2 linked regions of the Hydrogenophaga sp. SL48 genome follow. The protein of the gene in region 2 interacts with the protein of the main gene of each other region in a pairwise test. Links are inferred from orthologs where the notes say so. Each region holds a gene or a part of one and is shown on either strand. Other genes may lie near its edges. The genes, in order: leuS and ligA.

Region 1 (11,599 bases), 3.3 Mb from region 2 along the record:
ACGGCGGTGCGCCGCAAGATGCGGCTCTCGCTCATCGTGCACCTCGTGCGGAAAGAGACCATGGAGCGCGATTACGACCGCATGCCCCACGAGCCGCTGTACCAGGATGTGCTGGGTGTGCCGGTGCGCAAGGCGGTGATCCAGGTGGTTGCTGGTCGCAACATTGCGGTACTGGTGGAGGCGGCTGTGCGCAACACCATCCTGCAGTTGCGCGGGATCGATACCTATCAGGAATTTGTCGCGCGCCATCGCGCGGCGATGCTGCGCGGAGAATGACCCGCCGGGGACGGGCTCAGCGCTGTGACGCCGGTGAAGTGCGGTGCGGACAGTCGGGTTTGCTGCAGCTGGCGTAAAGGGACAGCGCGTGTTCCTGCAGCACGAAGCCGCGGGTTTTGGCGATCAGTTGCTGCCGCTTCTCGATCTCGGGATCAAAGAACTCCTCCACCCGGCCGCAATCGAGGCACACCAAATGATCGTGGTGCTGGCCTTCGTTGAGTTCGAAGACCGCCTTGCCTGATTCGAAGTTGCTGCGCGTGAGGAGGCTGGCCTGCTCAAACTGCATCAGCACACGGTAGACGGTGGCCAGGCCGATGTCGGAGTGCTCGTCCAGCAACACCCGGTACACATCTTCCGCGGTCATGTGGCGCTGCTTGGCGTTCTGGAACACCTCAAGGATCTTCAGCCGTGGCAGCGTGGCCTTCAGCCCGGTGCTTTTGAGTTCATCGATATTGGTCATGGACGGGCGGGAGAAGCGGGCGGGCAGCGCGGCTGCGGACAGAGCCTTTCAGGACCCCGGGGCTACAATGACCGGATCATATCGCCAGCGCGCACCGACCGTGGCAATGTCCTGCCGTTCTCCGCGGTCGAGCGCGCCTTTTGTGGGTTGCATTCATGCGCCAGTTTTTCTCCCTTTCCGCCCCTCGGCTGCCGGCTCCAGATCGGAGCGCGAGCCAGCGGTGCACGCCCCTGGTGCTTGCCTTGTGCCTGTGTCTGGGCGCATGTTCCAGCCTGCGTGACAAGCTGCCGAGCGCTGAGGGCTTGATCACGCCCTACCGGATCGACATCCTTCAGGGCAACGTCGTCACGCGCGAGCAAGCCCAGGCCCTGCAACCAGGCCAGACCCGTGAGCAGGTGCGCGGGCTGCTGGGCTCGCCGCTGCTGACCAGCGTGTTCCATGCCGACCGTTGGGACTACGTGTTCACCTTCAAGCGCCAGGGGCAGGCGCCGCAGCAGCGCAGGTTGACTGTGTTCTTCAAGGGGGACGCGCTGGAGCGTCACGAGGCTGACGAACTGCCCAGCGAATCCGAGTTTGTGTCTTCGCTGGACTCCCGCCGCAAGGCCGACAAGGTGCCTGTGCTGGAGGCCACCGAAGCGCAGCTGAAGGCGTTCGAATCAAGCAACGCCGTTCCTGGTGCGGCGCCCGCTCCATCGACCGCCACCCCAGCCGCCAGTTACCCGCCACTGGAAGCCCCCGGAGCCACGCGATGAGCGCGGTGCTCCAGAGCCCGCACCGCGTGTGCGTGGCCGGTGCCAGCGGCCGCATGGGCCAGATGCTGGTGGAGGCGGTGCAGGGCAGCGGGGACTGCGTGCTGGCCGGCGCGCTCGACATCGCCGGCAGCCCGGCCATCGGTCTGGACGCGGGAGCGTTTGCGGGTCGTGCCACTGGGGTCGCGATCACGGCCGACCTGGGCGCAGGTCTGTCCGGTAGCCAGTTCCTGATCGACTTCACGCGTCCCGAAGGCACGATGCAGCACCTGCGGTCCTGCGTGGAGCACGGCGTGAAGCTGGTGATCGGCACCACCGGTTTTTCCGAGGCGCAGAAGGCGGAGATCGCCGAGGCCGCCCAATCCATCGCCATCATGATGGCGCCCAACATGAGCGTGGGCGTGAACGTGACGATGAAGTTGCTGGACATGGCGGCCAAGGCGCTGTCCACCGGCTACGACATCGAGATCATCGAGGCGCACCACCGCCACAAGGTGGACGCGCCCAGTGGCACCGCACTGAAGATGGGCGAAGTGATCGCCGGTGCGCTAGGCCGTGACCTGAAAGACTGCGCCGTCTACGCCCGCGAGGGCGTGACCGGCGAGCGCGATCCCTCAAGCATCGGCTTTGCCACCGTGCGCGGCGGCGATATCGTTGGTGACCACACCGTGCTGTTCGCGGGCATCGGCGAGCGCATCGAGATCACCCACAAGTCCAGCAGCCGCTCGACTTACGCCCAGGGCAGCCTGCGCGCGGTGCGCTTCCTGGCCGGGCAGTCACACGGGCTGCACGACATGTTCGACGTGCTCGGCCTGCGCTGAGCCCGCACCCTTTTCTTTTTCAGGAGATCCACACATGGGCGGCGTCTGGCAAACCATTTGGCAGGGCGATGCGGTCAGCCGCAGCGTGGCCTTGCTGCTGTTGGCCATGTCGGTCGCGAGCTGGGTGGTGATTCTCTGGAAGGGCTGGCTGCTGCGGCGCGCGGTGCGCGACGTGCACACCTCCACCGCCGCGTTCTGGCAGGCCGGTTACCTGGACGAAGCCCAGCAGCGCCTGAACGGCTTTGACTCCCGCCGTCTGGTGCTGCCGCTGCTGGAGGCCGCCCGCACCATCGAGCAGGCCGCGCCGCAAACCCTGGCCGCCGCCGGCGACCGCTCGCAGCAGCTCACCCGCGTGCTGCGCGACGCTTTGCACCGTGTGTTGCACCGTCTTCAATATGGGCAGGTGCTGCTGGCCACCGTGGGTTCCACGGCCCCGTTCGTGGGCCTGCTGGGCACGGTCTGGGGCATCTACAACGCGCTCACGGCCATCGGTGTGGACGGCAAGTTCCGCATCGAGCAGGTGTCTGGCCCGGTGGGCGAGGCACTGGTCATGACGGCCGCCGGTCTGGCGGTGGCCATTCCCGCCGTGCTGGCCTACAACGTGCTGGGTCGCCAGATCGGTCGCATCGAGGCCGATCTGGAGGGGTTTGCCCGCGATCTGCGCGAGTTGCTCGTGCACAGCGAGGCCCCGAGATGAGCTTCGGAAGGCTGGAAAAGCCCGCCCGGCACGAACCGATGAGCGACATCAACGTCACGCCGCTGGTCGACGTGATGCTGGTGCTGCTGGTGATCTTCATCATCACGGCCCCACTCATGTCCAGCCGGCTGGAGCTGGAGCTGCCCAAAGCCAGCGAGCCGGTGGCCGCATCGGCAGAGCCCGAGGCGTTCATTTCGATCAGCGTGGACCCCCAGGGGCAGGTGTTCTGGGACGAGCAGCCGGTCGACGCCGCCACCCTGAAGCAGCGCCTGACGCAAACCGCGCAGCGCGACCCGGAGACCGAGCTGCAGTTGCGCGCCGACACGGCCGTGCCCTATGGTCGCGTGGTGCAGCTGATCGGCCTGGCCCAGAGCGTGGGCCTGTCGCGCATCGGTTTTGTGGCCGATCCGGCCACGGGTGCGACCACCGCGCCGGCGCCGACGCGCTGAGCGCTGTCGCCTGCGGCGGGCAGGGCGCCCCAAGCCCTAAAATCGGGGGCTACGCAGCGCGCTGCCCCTTTCATTCACCGGCCCGGTCCGGTCCCTGGTTCATGCAAGAAAAATACGCCCACAAGGATGTCGAGCGCGCCGCGCACGCCCACTGGAACGCCAACGACGCCTACCGCGTGACCGAGGTCGCCGGCAAGAAGAAGTTCTACGCCTGCTCCATGCTGCCCTACCCCAGCGGCAAGCTGCACATGGGCCATGTGCGCAACTACACCATCAACGACATGCTCACGCGTTACCTGCGCATGAACGGTCACAACGTGCTGATGCCCATGGGCTGGGACGCCTTCGGCCTGCCGGCCGAAAACGCGGCGCTGAAGAACGGCGTGCCACCGGCCAAATGGACGTACGAAAACATCGCCTACATGAAGCAGCAGATGCAGGCCATGGGGCTGGCCATCGACTGGAGCCGCGAGGTCGCGACCTGCGACCCGACGTACTACAAATGGAACCAGTGGCTGTTCCTGAAGATGCTGGAGAAGGGCATCGCCTACCGCAAGACCCAGATCGTCAACTGGGACCCGGTGGACCAGACAGTGCTGGCCAACGAGCAGGTGATCGACGGCAAGGGCTGGCGCACCGGCGCCACGGTGGAAAAGCGCGAAATCCCCGGCTATTACCTGAACATCACGTCCTACGCCGACGAGCTGCTCGACCACGTGCAGCTGGGCAACCCCAAGGCGACCCTCAACGGCTGGCCCGACAAGGTGCGCCTGATGCAGGAGAACTGGATCGGCAAGAGCGAGGGCGTGCGCTTTGCCTTCCCGCACTCGATCCAAGGCGCTGACGGCGCGCTGATCGGCGACGGCAGGATGTACGTCTTCACCACGCGCGCCGACACCATCATGGGCGTGACCTTCTGCGCCGTGGCCGCCGAGCACCCGCTGGCCCACCACGCCGCATTGACCAACCCCGCATTGGCGGCGTTCATCGAAGAATGCAAGACCGGCGGCACCACCGAAGCCGAGCTCGCCACGCAGGAAAAGAAGGGCATGGCCACCGGCCTGTTCGTCACGCACCCTCTCACCGGCGCGCAGGTCGGGGTCTGGGTCGGCAACTACGTGCTCATGAGCTACGGCGACGGCGCCGTGATGGGCGTGCCGGCGCACGATGAGCGCGACTTCGCGTTTGCACTGAAGTACGACCTGAAGATCCAGCAGGTGGTGGCCGTGGAAGGCGAGATTTTTTCCGCATTCGCCTGGGCCGACTGGTACGGGGACAAGCAGCGCGGCGTGTGCGTCAACTCCGGCGTGCTCGACGGCTTGGGTCAGAAGGCCGCCGTCGACAAGGTCGCCGAGCTGCTGGCCGCCCAAGGCCTGGGCGAGAAGAAGACCACCTTCCGCCTGCGCGACTGGGGCATCAGCCGCCAACGCTACTGGGGCACGCCCATTCCCATCATCCACTGCGCGGAACACGGCGCGGTGCCGGTGCCTGAAAAAGACCTGCCGGTGGTGCTGCCGCAGGACTGCATCCCCGACGGCTCGGGCAACCCGCTGCACAAACATGAAGGCTTCCATGCTGGCGTGGTGTGCCCGGTGTGTGGCAAGCCCGCGCGGCGCGAGACCGACACCATGGACACCTTCGTGGATTCGTCCTGGTACTTCATGCGTTACTGCGACCCGACCAACAGCGAGAAGATGGTGGCCGAGGGCGCGGACTACTGGATGCCGATGGACCAGTACATCGGTGGCATCGAACACGCCATCCTGCACCTGCTCTACGCGCGCTTCTGGACCAAGGTCATGCGCGACCTCGGCCTCGTGAAGGTGGACGAGCCCTTCAGCAAGCTGCTGACCCAGGGCATGGTGCTCAACCACATCTACTCGCGCCGCACCGAGAAGGGCGGCAAGGACTACTTCTGGCCGCAGGACGTGGAGCACGTGTTCGACGAAGCGGGCAAGGTGATTGGCGCGAAGCTGATCAAGGCGGTGGAGTCCAGCGGGGTCACGCTGCCGGTGGGCACTGCGATCGACTACGAGGGCGTGGGCACCATGTCCAAGTCCAAGAACAACGGCGTCGATCCGCAGGACCTGATCGAGAAGTACGGCGCCGACACCGCGCGCCTGTACACCATGTTCACCGCGCCGCCCGAGGCCACGCTGGAGTGGAACGACGCGGCGGTGGAAGGCAGCTACCGCTTTCTGCGCCGCGTCTGGGGCTTTGGCAACAAGCTCTCGGCCACGGCGGACCTGGGCGCGCTCGCGGCCAGCGTGGGCACGCAGTCGCTGTCCAAGGCGGCCAAGGCGCTGCGCCTGGAGGTGCACACCGTGCTCAAGCAGGTGGACTACGACTACCAGCGCATGCAATACAACACGGTGGTCTCGGGCGCAATGAAGATGCTCAACGCCCTGGACGACTTCAAGGGCGACGGCTCCGCCGGTGACAACGCCGCGCTGGCCGAAGGTTTCGGCATGCTGCTGCGCTGCATCTACCCGGCCACGCCGCACATCGCGCACAGCCTCTGGACCGAGCTCGGCTACGCCGCCGCCTCGGGCGAGCTGCTCGACGCGCCCTGGCCGCAGGCCGACGAGGCCGCGCTGCAGCGCGACGAGATCGAGCTCATGCTGCAGATCAACGGCAAGCTGCGCGGCAGCGTCACCGTGCCGGCCAGCGCCGACAAGGCCGCCATCGAAGCTGCGGCCTTGGCCAGCGAGGCCTTCGTCAAACAGGCCAATGGCGCTGCGCCCAAAAAGGTCGTGGTGGTGCCGGGCCGTCTGGTCAACGTGGTGGTATAAAAGTCGCGTCATGAAACCCAACACCCCCTTCGCCCCCCAGTCCTCCCGCGAGACGCCGGAGCCTTCCTTGTCCGGGCGGCGCGTGGCGCTGAGGGCGCTGGCCAGCGCGGGTGCGCTGCTCGCGACCGCTGGCCTGGGGGGGTGCGGTTTTGCCTTGCGCCAGGCGCCCAAGTTCGCGTTTGAATCGGTGTTGGTGACCGGGTTCGAGAACACGCAGGTGTCCAGAGCCCTCCAGCAGGCGATGGTGTCCGCCGGCATCCAGGTGGCCAACGCCTCCAAGGCCGCGCAGACCACCCCCGCAGCGGTGCCCGTGCAGGTGGTTTTGCATGTGGCCCGTGACCATCATGAGCGTGTGGTGTCGGGACAGACCGACTCGGGTCAGGTGCGGGAGCTGACGCTGCGCGTGCGTTTCCGCTTCCGTCTGAGCACGGTAGCAGGCAAGGTCCTGATCGACGACACCGAGCTGCTGCTGGAGCGCGACATCAGCTTCACGGAAACCGCCGCGCTGGCCAAGGCGGCGGAAGAGAACACCATGTTCCACGACATGGAAGGCGATATCGCGCAGCAGGTGCTGCGCCGCCTGGCCGCCGTGAAGTCGCTCTGACGCCATGCAGGTGGCCGCCCCGCAGCTGGCCGGGCAATTGCAGCGCGGACTCAAGTCTCTCTACACCCTGCACGGCGACGAGCCGCTGCTGATCCAGGAAGCGGCAGACGCCATCCGCGCCGTGGCGCGCGAGCAGGGCTACACCGAGCGCACCGTGCACACGGTGGCCGGGGCTCACTTTGACTGGAGCGAGGTGCTCGCCAGCGGGGGCTCCATGAGCCTGTTCGCTGACAAACAACTGATCGAAATCCGGGTGCCCTCAGGCAAGCCCGGCAAGGACGGCTCTCAGGTCCTGCAGCAGTTGGCCGAGGCCGCGCGGGACAACGACAGCACGCTCACGCTGGTGCTGCTGCCTCGCCTGGATGCCGCCACGCAGAAGGGCGCCTGGTTTGCTGCGCTCGACAGCTTTGGCGTGACGGTGAAGGTGGACCCGGTCGAGCGCCAGGCGCTGCCGGCCTGGATCGCGCAGCGCCTGCAGCAGCAGGGTCAGCGCGTCGCGGCGGGGGAAGAAGGCCAGCGCACGCTGCAGTTTTTTGCCGACCGCGTCGAGGGCAACCTGCTGGCCGCGCACCAGGAGATCCAGAAGCTCGGGCTGCTGTACCCGGCCGGCGAGCTGTCGCTGGAGCAGGTCGAAAACGCGGTGCTCAACGTGGCCCGCTACACCCCGTTCAAGCTGGCCGAAGCCGTGCTGGGCGGCCAGGTGCTGCGTGTGCAACGCATGCTCGACGGGTTGCAGGCCGAGGGCGAAGCCGCCGTGCTGGTGCACTGGGCGCTGTCCGAAGACATTCGCACGCTCAACCGCATCCGCAACGCGATGGACGCCGGCCGCCCCTTGCCGATGGCCTTGCGCGAAAACCGGGTCTGGGGCTTGAAGGAAAAGCTGATGGAGCGCGCGCTGCCGCTGATCCGGCCCGCCCAGCTGGCCCAGTGGCTGCAGGACGCACACACGGTGGACGGTATCGTCAAGGGCCTCAAGCAGCCCGACTGGCCGGCCGACCCGTGGGACGCGCTGCACCGCATGGCGCTGCGGGTGGCGCAGGCCTGCGCGCTGCGCTGACTCAGGCCGCTGCCGACTGGCGCAGCGCGGTGTCCCGGAAGTCGCTGGGCGAAAGACCGGCGTGTTCCCGGAACACGCGACTGAAATGGGCGCCGTTGTTGAAGCCCCATGAAAACGCGATGTCCGTGATCGTGCGCTGCGCCAGGGCCGGGTTCTTCAGGTCGCGCATGCAGGCCTGCAAACGGCGCCGCAGGATGTGGTGTGCCAGCGTGTCGTCCTCGGTGCTGAAGGCGTTGTGCAGGTGGCGCTTGCTGCAGTTCATCGATTGCGCGATGCGCTCGATGGACAGGCCCGGGTCGCGCAGGTGCTGCCCGATGTGTTCGCGGATGCGGTCGCGAAACGCTTCGAGCTGGGTGGTGGCGCTCTCGCGGCCGGCCAGTTCCTGCAGCGACAGGCGCACCAGCTCGATGATCATCTCGCCCACTCCACGGGCGGTGGTGGCGTTCATGGCGGGCAGCTCCTGGTAGGTGCTGCGCATGGTCTCCAGGGCCACACGTGAAATGCCGCTGGCGCCGCCCACATGGCGCGCCATCAGGGGTTCCAGCCGCAGGCCCCGTTCGATGAACTGCTGCTTGGGCAGCATCACGATGAGGTGCTCCACCCGCTCCGGGTTGGCGATTTCGTAGCTGCCGGTGGTGTCGTAGATGGCCCAGCCGCCCGGCCGCACCCAGGCCTGCCGCCCGTGCTGCTCGACCGCGGCGCTGCCTTGCCAGGGGGCGACGATCTTGAGGTAGCTGGTGTCGCTGGCGCTGGCCAGCTTGGGGCTGCGCAGCACGCGGTGCCGGTTCGCTTCCAGCTTGGTCAGCACCACGTCACCGGCGTGCGAGGCGCTCATGTGGCCGTCGAACCCGGTGTCGCCGTACAGGTCGGACTCCAGGCCGCCGAAGTGCCGCCACACCCAGTCGCGCCAGGCGGCAGCGCGTTCGCCGGGGGCGACAGCGTCGGTGCTCATCACGGGCGAAGGGGTCATGCGGTCTCCAGCAGGGGGGTGCGGAAATTATGGTGGGGCACCCACATCCCTGGGGTGGGCAGGGTTGGGGGTTTTCCCGCATGCGTGTGCACGTTCCGGCAAGCGGCTTGTGCATCGTCAGCAAAGCCCGCCGGCGGCCAGCTCACTAGCATCAAGGTCTCTGCCAGTCGAACACCACAGGAGACAAGCCATGGTCCAGTCCACCCGCCGTCTGATCCTCAAGGGCGCCGCCGCTTCGGTGGGCGCCATGTCCTTTGCCCCGCAACTCATGGCGCAGTCCGCGCCGGTGCGCGTCGGCTATTCGATGTCGCGCACCGGCCCCTGGACGGGCGGCGCGCAGGTGAGCCAGGAGCCCAACTACCTGCTCTGGGCCGAGCAGCAGAATGCCGCGGGCGGCCTCGACGTGAAAGGCGTGAAGCGGCAGATCGAGTTGATCAGCAGCGACGACCGCAGCGACACCGAGACCGTGGTTCGCACCTACGAAAAACTCATGGGCAGCGACAAGGTCGATCTGGTGCTGCCGCCCTGGGGCTCCAACGCCAACTTCGCCGTGGCCCCGCTGGCCAACCGGTTCCAGTACCCGTTCCTGGCGCCCACCGCACTGAGCAAGCGCCTGGTGGAAATGCGCCTGCCGTACTTCTTCCTGCTGCTGCAGCAGCCCGCGCCCATGACCAACGCGCTGGTCGACATGCTCAAGGCCAACGGCGTGAAGACCGTGGCGCTGATTTATGTGGACGACCTGTTCGGCCTGGAGAACTTCGCCGCTTTCAAGGTGGCGCTGCAGGGCAGTGGCATCACGCTGGTGGAGGACAAGAGCTACCCCGGTGGTGTGAAAGACCTCTCGCCCGTGCTGCGCTCGATGAAGGACAAGAACCCGGACGCGTTCGTGGGCTTCACCTACCCGCCCGACACCATCCTGGCCAGCCGCCAGGCCAAGGAAGTGGGCTTCAACCCGAAGTTCTTCTACGCCTCGGTGGGCACGGCCTTCCAGCTCTACCGCAACGTGATGACGCCCGCCGGCGCCGAAGGCGTGTTGGGCATGGGCTCGTGGAACGGCAAGACCAGCCCGGCCGCCAAGGCTTACTTCGACGCGCACACCAAGAAGTTCGCCGGCAAGGAACCCGATCGCTGGGCCAGCGGCGCCTGCTGGTCGGGGCTGGAGATCCTCACCAACGCCTGCAAGCAGGTTGGTCTGGACCGCAAGGCCATCCGGGACTACGTGGCCAACACCACGCACAAGACGATTCTGGGCGACATCAAGTTCAACGGCAGCGAGAACGTGGGCACGCCAGGGACCGTGGGTCAGTGGCAGAACGGGGAGTTCGAGGTGGTGTGGCCGAAGTCGGTGGCGACTGCAGCCTTGAACCCCAACAAGCCCGCGTGGAAGTGACACACCGTTGGTCCTGCGCTGTTCGCAGGACCTGAGTCCATCACCAAACCCCAGCCGTTCGGGCTGAGCCTGTCGAAGCCCATCCAGCCATGTCTGCGTGAGCCCTTCGACAAGCTCAGGGCGAACGGGGTTGTGTTTCCGGCCCCCCAAATCCCATGTCCTTCTCCGCCTGGCTCGAACTCCTCGCCTCCGGTCTCATCACCGGGGGCATCTACGCGCTCGTCGCGCTCGGGCTGAACCTGCAGTATGGGTTGATGCGCATCCTCAACATCGCGCACGGCGAGTTCCTGATGGTGGGGGCTTACCTCACCTGGATGGCGCAGACCTCGCTGGGGCTGAATCCGCTGTTCATGGTGCCGGTGTCGTTCGCCATGCTGTTCGTGCTGGGGTGGGTGATCCACCGCCTGTGTTTCCGCCGCCTCACCGCCACCTCGCCCAACCTCGACATCTTTGAAGCCCGCGGCCTCATGGTGGCCTTCGGCCTCATGTTCCTGGTGCAGAACTTCGCGTCGTGGATGTGGGGTGGCGATCTGCGCGGCTACGACTTCCTCACCGAGCCGGTGCAGATCCCGCTGCCCATGGGGGAGGCGCAGTTTGCCGGCAACAAGCTGCTGGTGTTTGCGCTGGCCCTGCTGTTCTCGGGCGCGCTCATCGTGCTCATGCGCACCACGCTGCTGGGCAAGGGCGTGCGCGCGCTCATGCAGTCGCCCACCGGCGCGCAGCTCATGGGCATCAACACCCAGCGCCTGCACCCGCTCATGTTCGGCATCGGCCTGGGCCTCTCGGGCGTGGCCGGTTGCCTGATCTCCATGGCGTACACCATCAGCCCTTCCATGGGCGAGCCCTACACCATCACCGCGCTCATCGTCATCACGCTGGGCGGCTTCGGCAGCATGGGCGGTGCGCTGGCCGGTGGCCTGTTGCTGGGGGTGATCGAAGCCCTGGGCATGCACTTCACCAACCCCTCGCTCAAGGCTCTGTTGAGCTACGTGGTCTTCATCAGTGTGCTGTTGCTGCGGCCTGAAGGACTCTTCACCCGGAAAAGCCGCAAGTCATGAACTCAAGACAATTCCTCATCCGCGATCTGTTGGTCCTCTTCGGCCTCACCGGCTGGGCGCTGGCGCTGCCCAGCTTCGCCAGCGAGTTCGCCGTGTCCATGGCGCTCACCTGCCTGATGTACATCGCGCTCTCGTCGAGCTGGGCGCTGTTCTGCGGCACCACGCGCTACCTGTCGCTGGCCACCTCGGCCTTCTTCGGCATCGGGGCGTACACCAGCGCCATCCTGCTGGAGCAGTTGTCGTGGGTGCAGGCCATCGCCATGGGCTCCCTGATTG
Region 2 (11,239 bases):
GCGCCCAGCGACTGCAGCTTGAGCGGGTCCAGCAGGATCTGCACCTCTCGGTTCACGCCGCCCACGCGGTTGATCGCGCCCACGCCGCGCACCGACAGCAGCAGCTTGGCCACGTCATTGTCGACAAACCAGGACACGGCCTCGTCGTCCATCTTGTCCGAACGCACCGTGTAGGCCAGCACCGCACCGCCGGCCAGCTCCAGCTTGTTGATGATGGGCTCACGAAGCTCAGTCGGCAGGTCACCGCGCACCTTGGCCACGGCCGATCGCACGTCGTCCAGCGCTTCCTGCGTGGCCTTCTCGATGCGGAACTCGGCCGTGATCGACACCGTGCCGTCCTGCACCTTGGTGTAGATGTGCTTGAGGCCCTGCAGCGAGGCCAGGCTGTTCTCGATCTTGCGAGCGACGTCGTTTTCCAGCTGGTTGGGGGCCGCCCCCGGCAGGCTGGCGACGATGGTGATGTTGGGAACGTCCAGGTCGGGGAAGTTCTGCACCTTCATCGCCTGGAAGGAAAACAGGCCGGCGAGCGTGAGCATGACGAACAGCATCGCCGCCGGGATCGGATTCTTGATGGACCAAGCGGAAACGTTCATGACCGGTCCTTCACTGAACAATCTTCACGAGGTCACCCTCGTTCAGGAAACCCGCGCCCTGCACCGCCACCGATTCCTCGGCCTTGAGGCCCTGCAGCAGTTCCACGCGCTCGCCCACGCGGCGGCCGGTCTCCACCTTGCGCTGGGCGGCCTTGTTGTCGACACCGACCACGAACACGTAGTTGTGGCCGTCGCGCACCACGATGGCCTGGGCCGGCACGGTGAGCGCCTGGCTTTCCCCGAGCAGGAAGTGGCCGCGGGCAAAGGTGCCGGCCTTGAGCTCGTCGTGGCGCGGCAGGTCGGCAAACACCAGCACGTTGCGGGTCTGCGGATCGGCCGTGGGCGCGATGGCGCGCACCGTGCCCTTGACCTCCAGGCCGCTGGCCGCGGTCACGTCCACCTTCTGCCCGACCTTGATGCGGCCCACTTCGGCCGGCGTCACTTCGGCGCGCCATTCCATGCGGCTCTGGCGCACCAGCCGGAACAGCTCCTGCCCGGCACCGGCCACCGCGCCCACCGTGGCGCTGCGGGCGGAGATCACACCGTCGTCCGGGGCCAGCACCTGGGTGTTGCCCAGCCGCACCCGGCTGGCGGCGTACGAGGCCTTCGCCGCTTCCCACTGCGCCCGGGTGACCTTTTCCTGGGTCAGGTACTGCGCAATCTGCGACTGCGACAGGGCGCCCGTGTCCTGGATCGAGCGCGCGCGGTCCGCGTCGGCCTTGGCGTTCTCGAAGGCGGCCTCGGCCTGCATCACGCTGGCCTGGCCCTGCAGGCTTTCGGCGGCCGTGGTTTCGCGCGCGAACGTGGCGAGCACCTGCCCCTTGCGCACCGCGTCGCCGATGTTGACGTTCACCGTGGCCAGGCGCAGGCCCGGCAGTTCGGCACCCACGCTGGCCTCCTGCCAGGCGGCGATGTTGCCGTTGGCCTGCAGCTGCAGCGACAGCTTGTCGGTCGTGGGCTTGGCCAGCGACACGGTCATGGCCGGTTTGGGCGCGGGCGCCGCCGCGTCGGCCGACGCGGGCGCAGCGGCAGCGGAGGCCGCACCGGCCTCACCCTCGGCGGGCTTGCTGCAGGCGGCCACGATCAGGGCGGCGGCGACGGCCACCCAGCTGAGCCGGTGCAGACCGGCGGACGAAGAAGTGGGCATGGCGTTCATGAGGGTTTCCGGACGGGTTCTGGGGTGACCTGGGGATCGAAGCCGCCGCCGAGGGCGACGTACAGACCGATCCAGGTGTTGAGCTGTTCCAGTTGCAGCGCGACGGCGCCGCTGTCGGCGTTGAGCTTGAGGCGGCGCGCTTCTTCCAGCTCGTTGAGGTTGGCCAGGCCCACTCGGTAGCGCGCCTGCGTGGCGTCGAACGACCGGGTGTAGCCGGCCACCGCGTCGCGGTTGGACGACTGCTGTTGCTGCAAGGCCGAGAGCGCCACCAGCGACCGCTCCACCTCGGCCACGGCCTGGCGCAGCGTGGCGGCGTAGGCGAGGCCCGCCGCTTCGTAGCGCGCCTGCGCCGCGTCGGCGGCGGCGTTCAGCCCACCGCGCCCGGTCAGGGGCAGGCTCAGGGTCAGCGGGCCGACCGACCAGGTGTTGAACGTGGTGTCGCCCGCGCTGGTGGAAAAGCGGTTGCGCAGCCAGCTGCCCGACAGGCTGAGGCTGGGCCACAGCGCGGCGCGGGCCACGCCCACCCCTTCAGCGGCCGCCGACAGCTCGCGCTGGGCGCGCGCCACGTCGGGCCGCTGGCGGATGACATCGGCCGGCACGGCGCCGACGCTCAGGCGCTCGGCCATGCGCTGCGGGTCCGGCAGCGCGCTGGTCGCGCCCAGGCGCTCGCGCAACGCGGGCTCGGCCTCGCCCGTGAGCGCCACCATCGCCTTGAGCTGCTGCTCGCACTGGCTGGTCTGCTGGGCCAGGCGGCCCTCGGCGTCGGCGTTGCTGGCACGGGCCAGGGCCGACACGGCCGGCGCGGTGAGGCCAGCGCGCTCGGACACGCCGGCGCTGTCGGCGGTGGCGCGGCGCGATTGTTGGTCGCCCCGCGTGATCTCGAGTTGCACGCGGCAGGCACGGTGCCCCTGGTACAGGCGCGCCGTTTCAGCCGCCACAAGCACACGTGCTTCGTGCCAGCCAGCGTTGGCGGCGCCTTGCTGCGCGCTGGCCTGCCGCACGGAAGCGGCGTTCTGGCCCCACACGTCGAGCGCCCACGACGCCTGAAGACCCGCACCCACCGCGTTGCCCAACGGAGCACCTTGCTCCTGCAGGCGGGAGGCGCTCGCCACGGCGGCGAGTTGCGGGCCCGCCGCGCTGTCGGCACCGGCCAGCGCGGCGCGGGCCGCCGCCACCTGGGCGCGGGCCGCGGCCACGCTGGCGCTGCGCGCTTGCGCCTGTGCGATCAGGTCGGCAAGCACGGGGTCACCCAGCTGCGCCCACCAGTCGGTGAGCGAAGCCGCTTGCCCCTGGTGCGGCAGCGGAGGGGCGTACCAGGCACCCGGCAGCGGTTCGGTCAGATCGGACGGCGGCGGCGTCACGGCGCAACCGCCCAGCAAGGCCGCGCCGACCACCACGGCAAACATTCGTTTCATAAACTCCAGATCCTTGGTCGGTGGGGATAAGGGAAAACACTCTAGTTGATTTCCCACGACGAACATGTCGGTTTGTTTCAGACAGGTTTCGAACCTCGTCCGGTGACTTTTTTGCCACTGTTTCGGCGCCATCTGCCTGCGGCATCCAGGCCGTACCGGTTTTTCACGGTGCCAGAGCGCCACGCCGACGCATGAAAAGGTGCAACCCAGCGGCACCGCCGGGCCGGCTTTGCCGGACGGCAAGTGCCGCCCCCCTCCCGCCGAAGGCGAGAGAGGGGGGTGACGCGGAGCGGCGCGGGGGGTGTTTCACTTCAGTCGTCGTCGGCCGGGTCCAGGCCGGGAAACAGCACGTCCGTGTAGCCAAAGCGGCTGAAATCACGCACCCGCATCGGGTAGAGCACGCCCAGCAGGTGGTCGCACTCGTGCTGCACCACACGGGCATGAAAGCCCTCGGCCTCCCTGTCCACCCGATTGCCGTCGGGGGCAAAGCCCTGATAGCGGATGCGCTTCCAGCGCGGCACCACGCCGCGCAGGCCGGGCACCGAGAGGCAGCCCTCCCAGCCCTCTTCCTCTTCGTCGCCCAGGGGCGTGATCACCGGATTGATCAGCACCGTGCGCGGCACGACCGGCGCCTCCGGGTAACGGGGATTGGGGGCATCGGTGCCGAAGATCACCAGCTGCAGGTCCACACCGATCTGCGGCGCAGCCAGCCCGGCGCCGTGGGCGGCCGCCATGGTCTCTGCCATGTCGGCGATCAGCCCGTGCAGCTCGGGGGTGTTGAAGGCCGTGACGGGCTGCGCCTGCCGCAGCAGCCTGGGGTCGCCCATCTTGAGGATCGCGTGGATGGCCATGGGTGAAGGTGGAGGTTGGGGTTTTGCCCGGGTGGCGCGCGATTGTGGCGCAGCTACAGTGGGGTTCAATACCCGCCACCGTAATTGCTGACACCCCGTTGTCAGGAGGACCCATGAAATCGACACTGATTGGCACCGCGCTGTACGCCCTTGTGTTCTCCGGAGCGGCCAGCGCCCAGGGCGCCGACATCTTCAAGGGCGCCGATCTGGCGCTGGGCGAAAAAATGATCGCCGAACACAAGTGCGTGGCCTGTCACGCGAGCAAGGTCGGTGGCGACGGCAGTGCCATGTACAAGCCGCTGGGCAAGATCAACAGCGCCGGTCTGCTGCGCGGCATGGTGGAGATGTGCAACACCACCATGAACCTGGGCATGTTCCCGGAAGAGGTCAACGCCGTGGCGGCGGTGTTGAACCGGGACCACTACAAGTTCAAGTGAAAGACATGGCCCCCACACTCCGCCGCTTTGCGGGTCGTTGCCCCCCAAGGGGGCTGATCCGGCTTGGGGCGGCCCGGCGCCGGATCGGGTCTCAAGCCTCCAGCAGCGCCAGCATGCCCGCTTCGTCCAGCACAGCCACGCCCAGCGCCTGGGCCTTCTCCAGCTTGCTGCCGGCCTCGGCACCGGCCACCACGTAGTCGGTCTTCTTGCTCACCGAGCCGGCCACCTTGGCGCCAGCGGCTTCAAGCAGGTCTTTGGCCTGATCGCGGCTGAGCGTGGGGAAGGTGCCGGTCAGCACAAAGGTCTTGCCCGCGAGAGGCAACACCGCACGCTCGGCGGGCGCGCCCTCTTCCCAGGTCAGGCCGCAGGCGCGAAGTTGCTCCACCACCTCGCGGTTGTGGGGCTGTTCGAAGAAAGTGCGGATGCTCTGCGCCACCACCGGGCCCACGTCGTTGACCTCCGAGAGCGCCTCCACACTCGCATCCATGATGGCGTCGAGCTGGCCGAAGTGGCGCGCCAGCTCCTTGGCCGTGGCCTCGCCCACGTGCCGGATGCCCAGGCCGAACAGGAAACGAGGCAAGGTGGTCTGCTTGGATTTCTCCAGCGCGGCCACGATGTTCTGTGCCGACTTGTCGGCCATGCGGTCCAGGCTGACCAGCGCGGTGAAGCCCAGGCGGTACAGGTCGGGCAGGGTCTTGACCACGCCCGCGTCCACCAGCTGTTCCACCAGCTTGTCGCCCAGGCCCTCGACCTCCACCGCGCGGCGGTGGGCGAAATGCAGGATGGCCTCCTTGCGCTGGGCGCCGCAGAACAGGCCGCCGGTGCAGCGGTAGTCCACTTCGCCCTCTTCACGCACGGCTTCACTGCCGCACACCGGGCACACGTGCGGCATGGTGAACACTTCGGCCCCCTCGGGCCGCTTCTCCGGCAGCACGGCCACCACCTCGGGAATCACGTCGCCCGCACGTCGCACGATCACCGTGTCGCCCACACGCACGTCCTTGCGGCGCGCTTCGTCTTCGTTATGCAGCGTGGCGTTGGTCACCGTGACGTTGCCCACGAACACCGGCGCGAGCTTGGCCACCGGCGTGAGCTTGCCGGTGCGCCCCACCTGCACGTCGATGGCGAGCACCGTGGTGAGCTGCTCCTGCGCCGGGTATTTGTGCGCCACGGCCCAGCGCGGCTCGCGGGTGACGAAACCGAGCTGGCGCTGCAGCGCAAGTGAGTTGACCTTGTAGACCACACCGTCGATGTCGTAGGGCAGCTGCTCGCGCGCCGCACCGATGCGCTGGTGGAAGGCGATCAGCTCGTCGGCGCCCACCGCCACCGTGGTCTGCCCGGCCACCGGGAAGCCCCAGGCCTTGAGCCGCATGAGCAGCTCGAAGTGGGTGTCGAACGCCGGGCCGCCCTGCTCCGGCGGCGTGATCTCGCCCAGGCCGTAGGCGAAGAAGCTCAGCGGGCGCTGGGCGGCAATGCCCGAGTCGAGCTGGCGCACGGCGCCGGCCGCCGCGTTGCGCGGGTTCACAAAGGTCTTTTCTCCTTTGGCTCCAGCGGCGATTTTTGCGCGCTGTTTTTCGTTCAGTGCATCGAAATCATCGCGCCGCATGTAGACCTCACCGCGCACCTCCAGCACGGCCGGCGCATCGGCGGGCAAGCGCAAGGGAATCTGGCCGATGGTGCGGATGTTGTTCGTCACGTCCTCGCCCACCTCGCCATCGCCACGCGTCGCGGCCTGCACCAGCAGGCCGTCTTCATAGCGCAGGCTCATCGCCAGACCGTCGAACTTGAGCTCGGCCACGTAGGCCACCGGCGGATCGGCCTCGGCCAGCCCCAATGCGCGGCGCACGCGGGTGTCGAAATTGCGCGCGCCGCTGGGCTCGGTGTCGGTCTCGGTGTTGATCGAGAGCATGGGCACAGCGTGCCGCACCGGCGTGAAACCCTCAAGCACGGTCCCGATGACCCGCTGCGTCGGCGAGTCGGGCGTGCGCAGTTCGGGGTGCGCCGCTTCCAGCGCCTGCAGCTCGCGAAACAGCCGGTCGTACTCCGCATCCGGAATCTCCGGGTCGTCCAGCGTGTAGTAGCGGTGGGCGTGGTGGTGCAGCACCGCGCGCAACTCGGCCGCGCGCTCGGCCGGCGATGGCTCAGACGAAAAAAGATCAGAAGTGCTCATGCAACGAGAGAGGTGATTTCAAGCGAGAACGCCGCGGAACCGGCTTCGCCGGGCCGCCAGCGTTGCCCCCTGGAAGGGGGTGACGCGCTGAAAGCGCGGCGCGGGGGTCAGCTAAATAATCTTCGCGCCTGCGGAGAACCCGCCGACAGATCGTGGCTGTCCAGCGCGTCGTACAGGCCTTCGAGGTCGGAGCCGATCGCGTCCATGGTGTCGGTCGAGAGCATCTGGCCGGCGTCGTCGGTGATGACACCGTCCATGGCCTCCGCCAGCGCGGTGGCGGCCTGGCGCATGCGCACAAAGGGCTGCTCGCTGCGCGGCACGTGGGTGACCTCCAGCGAGAGCGCCACTTCGCGCAGGGCGCTCTGCTCGGGGTCTTCGGCCATGGCCGCCTGGGGGTCGAAGGCCAGGCTCAGGATCGGTGCCTGACCGGCCAGACTGCCGGGCAGCACCATGCGGCCGGGCAGGACACCGGCCACAAAACCGAAACGGGCGGCGTTCTGCGACACATAGCCCGGGCTCCAGGCGGCGCGCCGCGCGCGCAGGGTGAAACCGAGCTGGGCGTCGTGGCCGCTGGCGAACGCGTCGAGCTCGCGGGCCCGGGCGACCTCGCCGCGCATGTCGGGGAAGTCGGGCATGGCGCCCACCGCGTCGGCAAAGGCCTGCGCCTTGACCACGAACTCGGAGAACTCGATGTCGTTGAGCGCGCCGGCGCGGTTGGCCAGCTGCACACCGACCTGCAAGGCCCGGTAGCGTTGCCCGGGGCGCGGACTCTCCCAGTCGCCGCCTTCGTCGATCGACGCTTCGACGGCAAAGGGCTTGCTGCCCACGCGGCGCGTGCCGGGCAAGGCTGCCAGCAGGGCCTCACCGGACACCTCACCTTCGAGCTGCAACGGCGCGATCACGTCGATCAGTGCATCCAGGCCGGGCTTCTTTTCCGGCGTGCTCACCACGTGGTTGAGTGTCACGGCCACGGCAGGAATGGCGCGAGCCTCTTCGCGCACCCGGACCGCAGACACCGGGGCGTCCTGGAACACCGGGTCGATGCGCTCGTCATCCCCGGGCTCCCCTGCCACCGGGTGATCGTTCAGGGGCGGATCGTCTTCGCGGTTGGTCACGGCTGCGGGCGCTTCCGGGCCCGGTTGCTCGCGTGCCGTGCGCGGCGCGTTGCGGCTGGTGACCCAGGCGTTGTAGGCGACCACGCCCGCGAGGACAAGACCTCCAACAATGGCCAAGCTGATCTGCAAGGTGCTCATGGGGTGGTGACTTGCGATGGGATGGGTCGTGGGATCAGGCGGATTCGAGCATGCCGGCGGCAGACTCCATGTCCACCGCGACGATACGCGAAACGCCCTGCTCCTGCATGGTCACGCCGATCAATTGTTCGGCCATTTCCATGGCGATCTTGTTGTGGCTAATGAAGAGGAACTGCGTGCCCTGCTTGCTCATGCTGGTCACCAGGCGCGCGTAGCGCTCGGTGTTGGCGTCGTCGAGCGGCGCGTCCACCTCGTCCAGCAGGCAGAAGGGTGCCGGGTTGAGCTGGAAGATGGCGAACACCAGCGCGATGGCGGTGAGCGCCTTTTCACCACCCGAAAGCAGGTGGATGGTCTGGTTCTTCTTGCCAGGCGGTTGCGCCAGCACCTGCACGCCGGCATCGAGGATTTCTTCGCCGGTCATCACGAGCCTCGCGTTGCCACCGCCGAACAGCTCGGGGAACATGCGGCCGAAGTGCTCGTTGACGGTGTTGAAGGTGCTGCCCAGCAGGTCGCGGGTTTCGGCGTCGATCTTCTTGATCGCGTCTTCGAGCGTGGTCATGGCTTCGACCAGGTCGGCCGTCTGCGCGTCGAGGAAGGTCTTGCGCTCGCGCGAGGCGGTGAGTTCGTCGAGTGCCGCGAGGTTGACGGCACCCAGCGACTGGATCTCGCGGTGGAAACGGTCGATCTCGCTCTGCAGACCCACCAGCCGCACATTGCCTTCGGTGATGCTCTGCGCCACCGCGGCCAGATCGGCCTGGGCCTCTTCGAGCTGCTGGCTGTACTGCTCCACGCCCAGGCGGGCGGCCTGTTCCTTGAGCTGGAAGTCGGTGATGCGCTGGCGCAGCGGGTCGAGCTCGCGCTCCAGCTTCAAGCGGTGTTCGTCGCTGGCGCGCAGCTGGGCGGTGAGGCCGTCGTATTCGCTGCGCAGGGCGCCCAGCGCCTGTTCGCGTTCGAGCTTGATCGCCAGCACGTTCTGCAGCCCGGCCTGGGCCGCCGCGTCGCTCAGACGGGTGAGTTCTTCGGCGGCGCGCCGTTCTTCATCGGCCAGCGCCTTTTCCTGTGAAGCCGCGGTTTCGAGCGAGCGCTGCAGTTCGCCCTGCCGCGCCTGCAGGCTGCGCAGGGTGAAGGTGGCTTCCTGCGCCTGGCGCTCCAGACCACGCTGCTGCTCGCGCGCGGCGTTCAGCGCGCGCTCGGCGGCGATCACCTTGTCGTCAAGCTGGGCGTGACGCTCCTGGCTGTCGGCGAGCTGCATGTCGAGCTCTTCGAAACGGGCCTCGGCGGTGACACGGCGTTCCTGCAGGTCGTCCAGCTGGGCGTCGACCTCCGCCAGGTCGGCGGCGATCTGTTCGCTGCGGGCGCGGGTCTGTTCGGCGAGTTGGGTCAGGCGCAGGGTTTCCACCTGCAGCTCGTGCGCGCGACCGCGCGTTTCGGCGCCCTCGCGGCGGGCACTCACGAGGCGCTGAGAGGCGTCGGTGTAGGCGGCTTCGGCCCGGATCAGGGCGGCCCTCGCCTGCTCGGCGATCAGGATCTGGGCCTTGGCGCTTTTGTCGAGGTTCTCGATCTCCTGCGCCCGGGCCAGCAGGCCGGCCTGCTCGCTGTCGGGCGCGTAGAAGCTGACGCTGTGCGCGGTGACCACGTGACCCGCAGGCACGTAGATGGCTTCGCCGGGTTGCAGCTGGGCACGCTGGGCCAGGGCTTCGTCGAGGTTGGCCGCGCTCCAGCAACCACTCAGCCAGTCGGTGAGCAGCGCCTTCTGGCCCGCGTCGTTCAGGCGCAGCCAGTCGGCCAGCGGCTTGAGGCCCTGGCGGGCGGGTTGCGGCGCGTCGGCGGCCGGCGGGCTGTAAAACGCCAGCTTGGCGGGCGGGGCGTCGTTGCCGAAAGCCCGCACCATGTCGAGACGGGACACTTCGAGCGCCCCCAGGCGCTCACGCAAGGCCGCTTCCAGCGCGTTTTCCCAGCCGCTTTCCACATGGATGCGGCTCCACAAACCCTGCAGGCCGTCCAGGCCGTGTTTGCTGAGCCAGGGTTTGAGCTTGCCGTCGGTCTTGACCTTTTCCTGCAGCGCCTTCAGCGCTTCCATGCGCGCCGACAGGTCGGCCTGTTTCGCCGACTCCTGGTTGACGGCGGTTTGCGCGGCACGGCGTTGTTCGTCCAGCTCGGGCACACTGTCCTGCAGCTCGTGCAGGATGGCATCGGCCATCTCGGCCGCCTGCAGCGCCTGCTGCAGGTTGCTCTGGGACTGCAGCAGGCTGGCTTCGTCGGGTGCGGCCAGGGCGTTCCGATCGGCCGCCAGGCGCTCCCGGCGCTGGGTCAGCTGCCGGCTCTGTTCTTCGATGTTGCGTTGTTCGGCCGCCAGCACCTGGATCTGCTGCTGTACCTGGGTCACGCTGCCGCGCTGCTCATTGGCCGCGTTCTGCGACTGGCGCAGGCTGTCTTCCAGCGTGGGCAAGGCCCCGGCCTGCTCTTCGCCTTGCGCTGCCAGCACGACCGATTTTTCTTCGGCGTCCACCATGGCTTCGGCCAGCTGCTCCAGCTCCACGCCGGCGTCTTCACTGCGGGTGGACCAGGAGGCCATCTGTTCCTTGAGCTGCAGCAGTCGCTGTTCGACGCGGGTGCGGCCTTCGATCACGAAGCGGATCTCGGCTTCGAGCTTGCCCACCTCGGCACTGGCTTCGTAGAGCTTGCCCTGCGCCTGGTTGACCTGATCGCCGGCGGCGTAGTGCGCCTGACGGATGGTTTCCAGCTCGGATTCGACGCGGCGCAGGTCGGCGGTGCGCGATTCGAGGTCGTTGATGGCTTGCGCGGCATCGGTCTTGACCTTGATCTGGTCGGCCTCGGCCTCGCTGCGTTTCAGGAACCAGAGCTGGTGCTGCTTGAGCGTGGCGCCGGCCTGCAGGGTGTTGTAGCGCGCGGCCACCTCGGCCTGCTTTTCCAGCTTGTCGAGGTTGGCGTTGAGCTCGCGCAAGATGTCTTCCACCCGCGTCAGGTTCTCGCGCGTGTCGGTCAGTCGGTGGGCCGTTTCGCGGCGGCGCTCCTTGTATTTGGAGACACCGGCCGCTTCTTCGAGGAACAGGCGCAGCTCTTCGGGCTTGCTTTCGATGATGCGGCTGATGGTGCCCTGGCCGATGATGGCGTAGGCGCGTGGGCCGAGGCCGGTGCCGAGGAACACGTCCTGCACGTCGCGGCGGCGCACCGGCTGGTTGTTGATGTAGTAGCTGCTGGTGCCGTCGCGCGTGAGCACGCGCTTGACCGCGATCTCCAGGAACTGGCCCCACTGGCCGCCAGCGCGATGGTCGGCGTTGTCGAACACCAGCTCCACGCTGGAGCGGCTGGCCGGCTTGCGGTTGTTGGTGCCGTTGAAGAT

The links.
Region 1: the proteins of ligA (region 2) and leuS interact in binary tests that used the Escherichia coli proteins (3 or more experiments, as listed by UniProt). The link is inferred for Hydrogenophaga sp. SL48 from one-to-one orthologs.

Annotation. Positions count from the first base shown.
Region 1 is NZ_CP063400.1:5,033,389-5,044,987, forward strand. The notes cover bases 3,160-6,444. They hold leuS (leucine--tRNA ligase), read left to right. Parts: upstream 3,160-3,553; coding sequence 3,554-6,244; downstream 6,245-6,444. Other genes in these bases: IM738_RS23985 (ExbD/TolR family protein), read left to right, coding at 3,160-3,452; IM738_RS23995 (LPS-assembly lipoprotein LptE), read left to right, coding at 6,255-6,444. Also shown: hprK (HPr(Ser) kinase/phosphatase), read left to right, coding at 1-276; fur (ferric iron uptake transcriptional regulator), read right to left, coding at 293-736; IM738_RS23970 (outer membrane protein assembly factor BamE), read left to right, coding at 1,039-1,488; dapB (4-hydroxy-tetrahydrodipicolinate reductase), read left to right, coding at 1,485-2,306; IM738_RS23980 (MotA/TolQ/ExbB proton channel family protein), read left to right, coding at 2,341-3,003; more of IM738_RS23985, read left to right, coding at 3,000-3,159; more of IM738_RS23995, read left to right, coding at 6,445-6,848; holA (DNA polymerase III subunit delta), read left to right, coding at 6,853-7,905; IM738_RS24005 (helix-turn-helix domain-containing protein), read right to left, coding at 7,907-8,875; IM738_RS24010 (amino acid ABC transporter substrate-binding protein), read left to right, coding at 9,066-10,265; IM738_RS24015 (branched-chain amino acid ABC transporter permease), read left to right, coding at 10,421-11,323; IM738_RS24020 (branched-chain amino acid ABC transporter permease), read left to right, coding at 11,320-11,599.
Region 2 is NZ_CP063400.1:1,781,759-1,792,997, forward strand. What follows is about bases 4,084-7,008. They hold ligA (NAD-dependent DNA ligase LigA), read right to left. Parts: upstream 6,623-7,008; coding sequence 4,544-6,622; downstream 4,084-4,543. Other genes in these bases: IM738_RS08605 (hypothetical protein), read left to right, coding at 4,129-4,452; IM738_RS08615 (cell division protein ZipA C-terminal FtsZ-binding domain-containing protein), read right to left, coding at 6,730-7,008. Outside these bases: IM738_RS08585 (efflux RND transporter permease subunit), read right to left, coding at 1-593; IM738_RS08590 (efflux RND transporter periplasmic adaptor subunit), read right to left, coding at 604-1,749; IM738_RS08595 (efflux transporter outer membrane subunit), read right to left, coding at 1,746-3,164; def (peptide deformylase), read right to left, coding at 3,476-4,015; more of IM738_RS08615, read right to left, coding at 7,009-7,875; chromosome segregation protein SMC, read right to left, coding at 7,910-11,239. UniProt on the Escherichia coli protein: DNA ligase that catalyzes the formation of phosphodiester linkages between 5'-phosphoryl and 3'-hydroxyl groups in double-stranded DNA using NAD as a coenzyme and as the energy source for the reaction.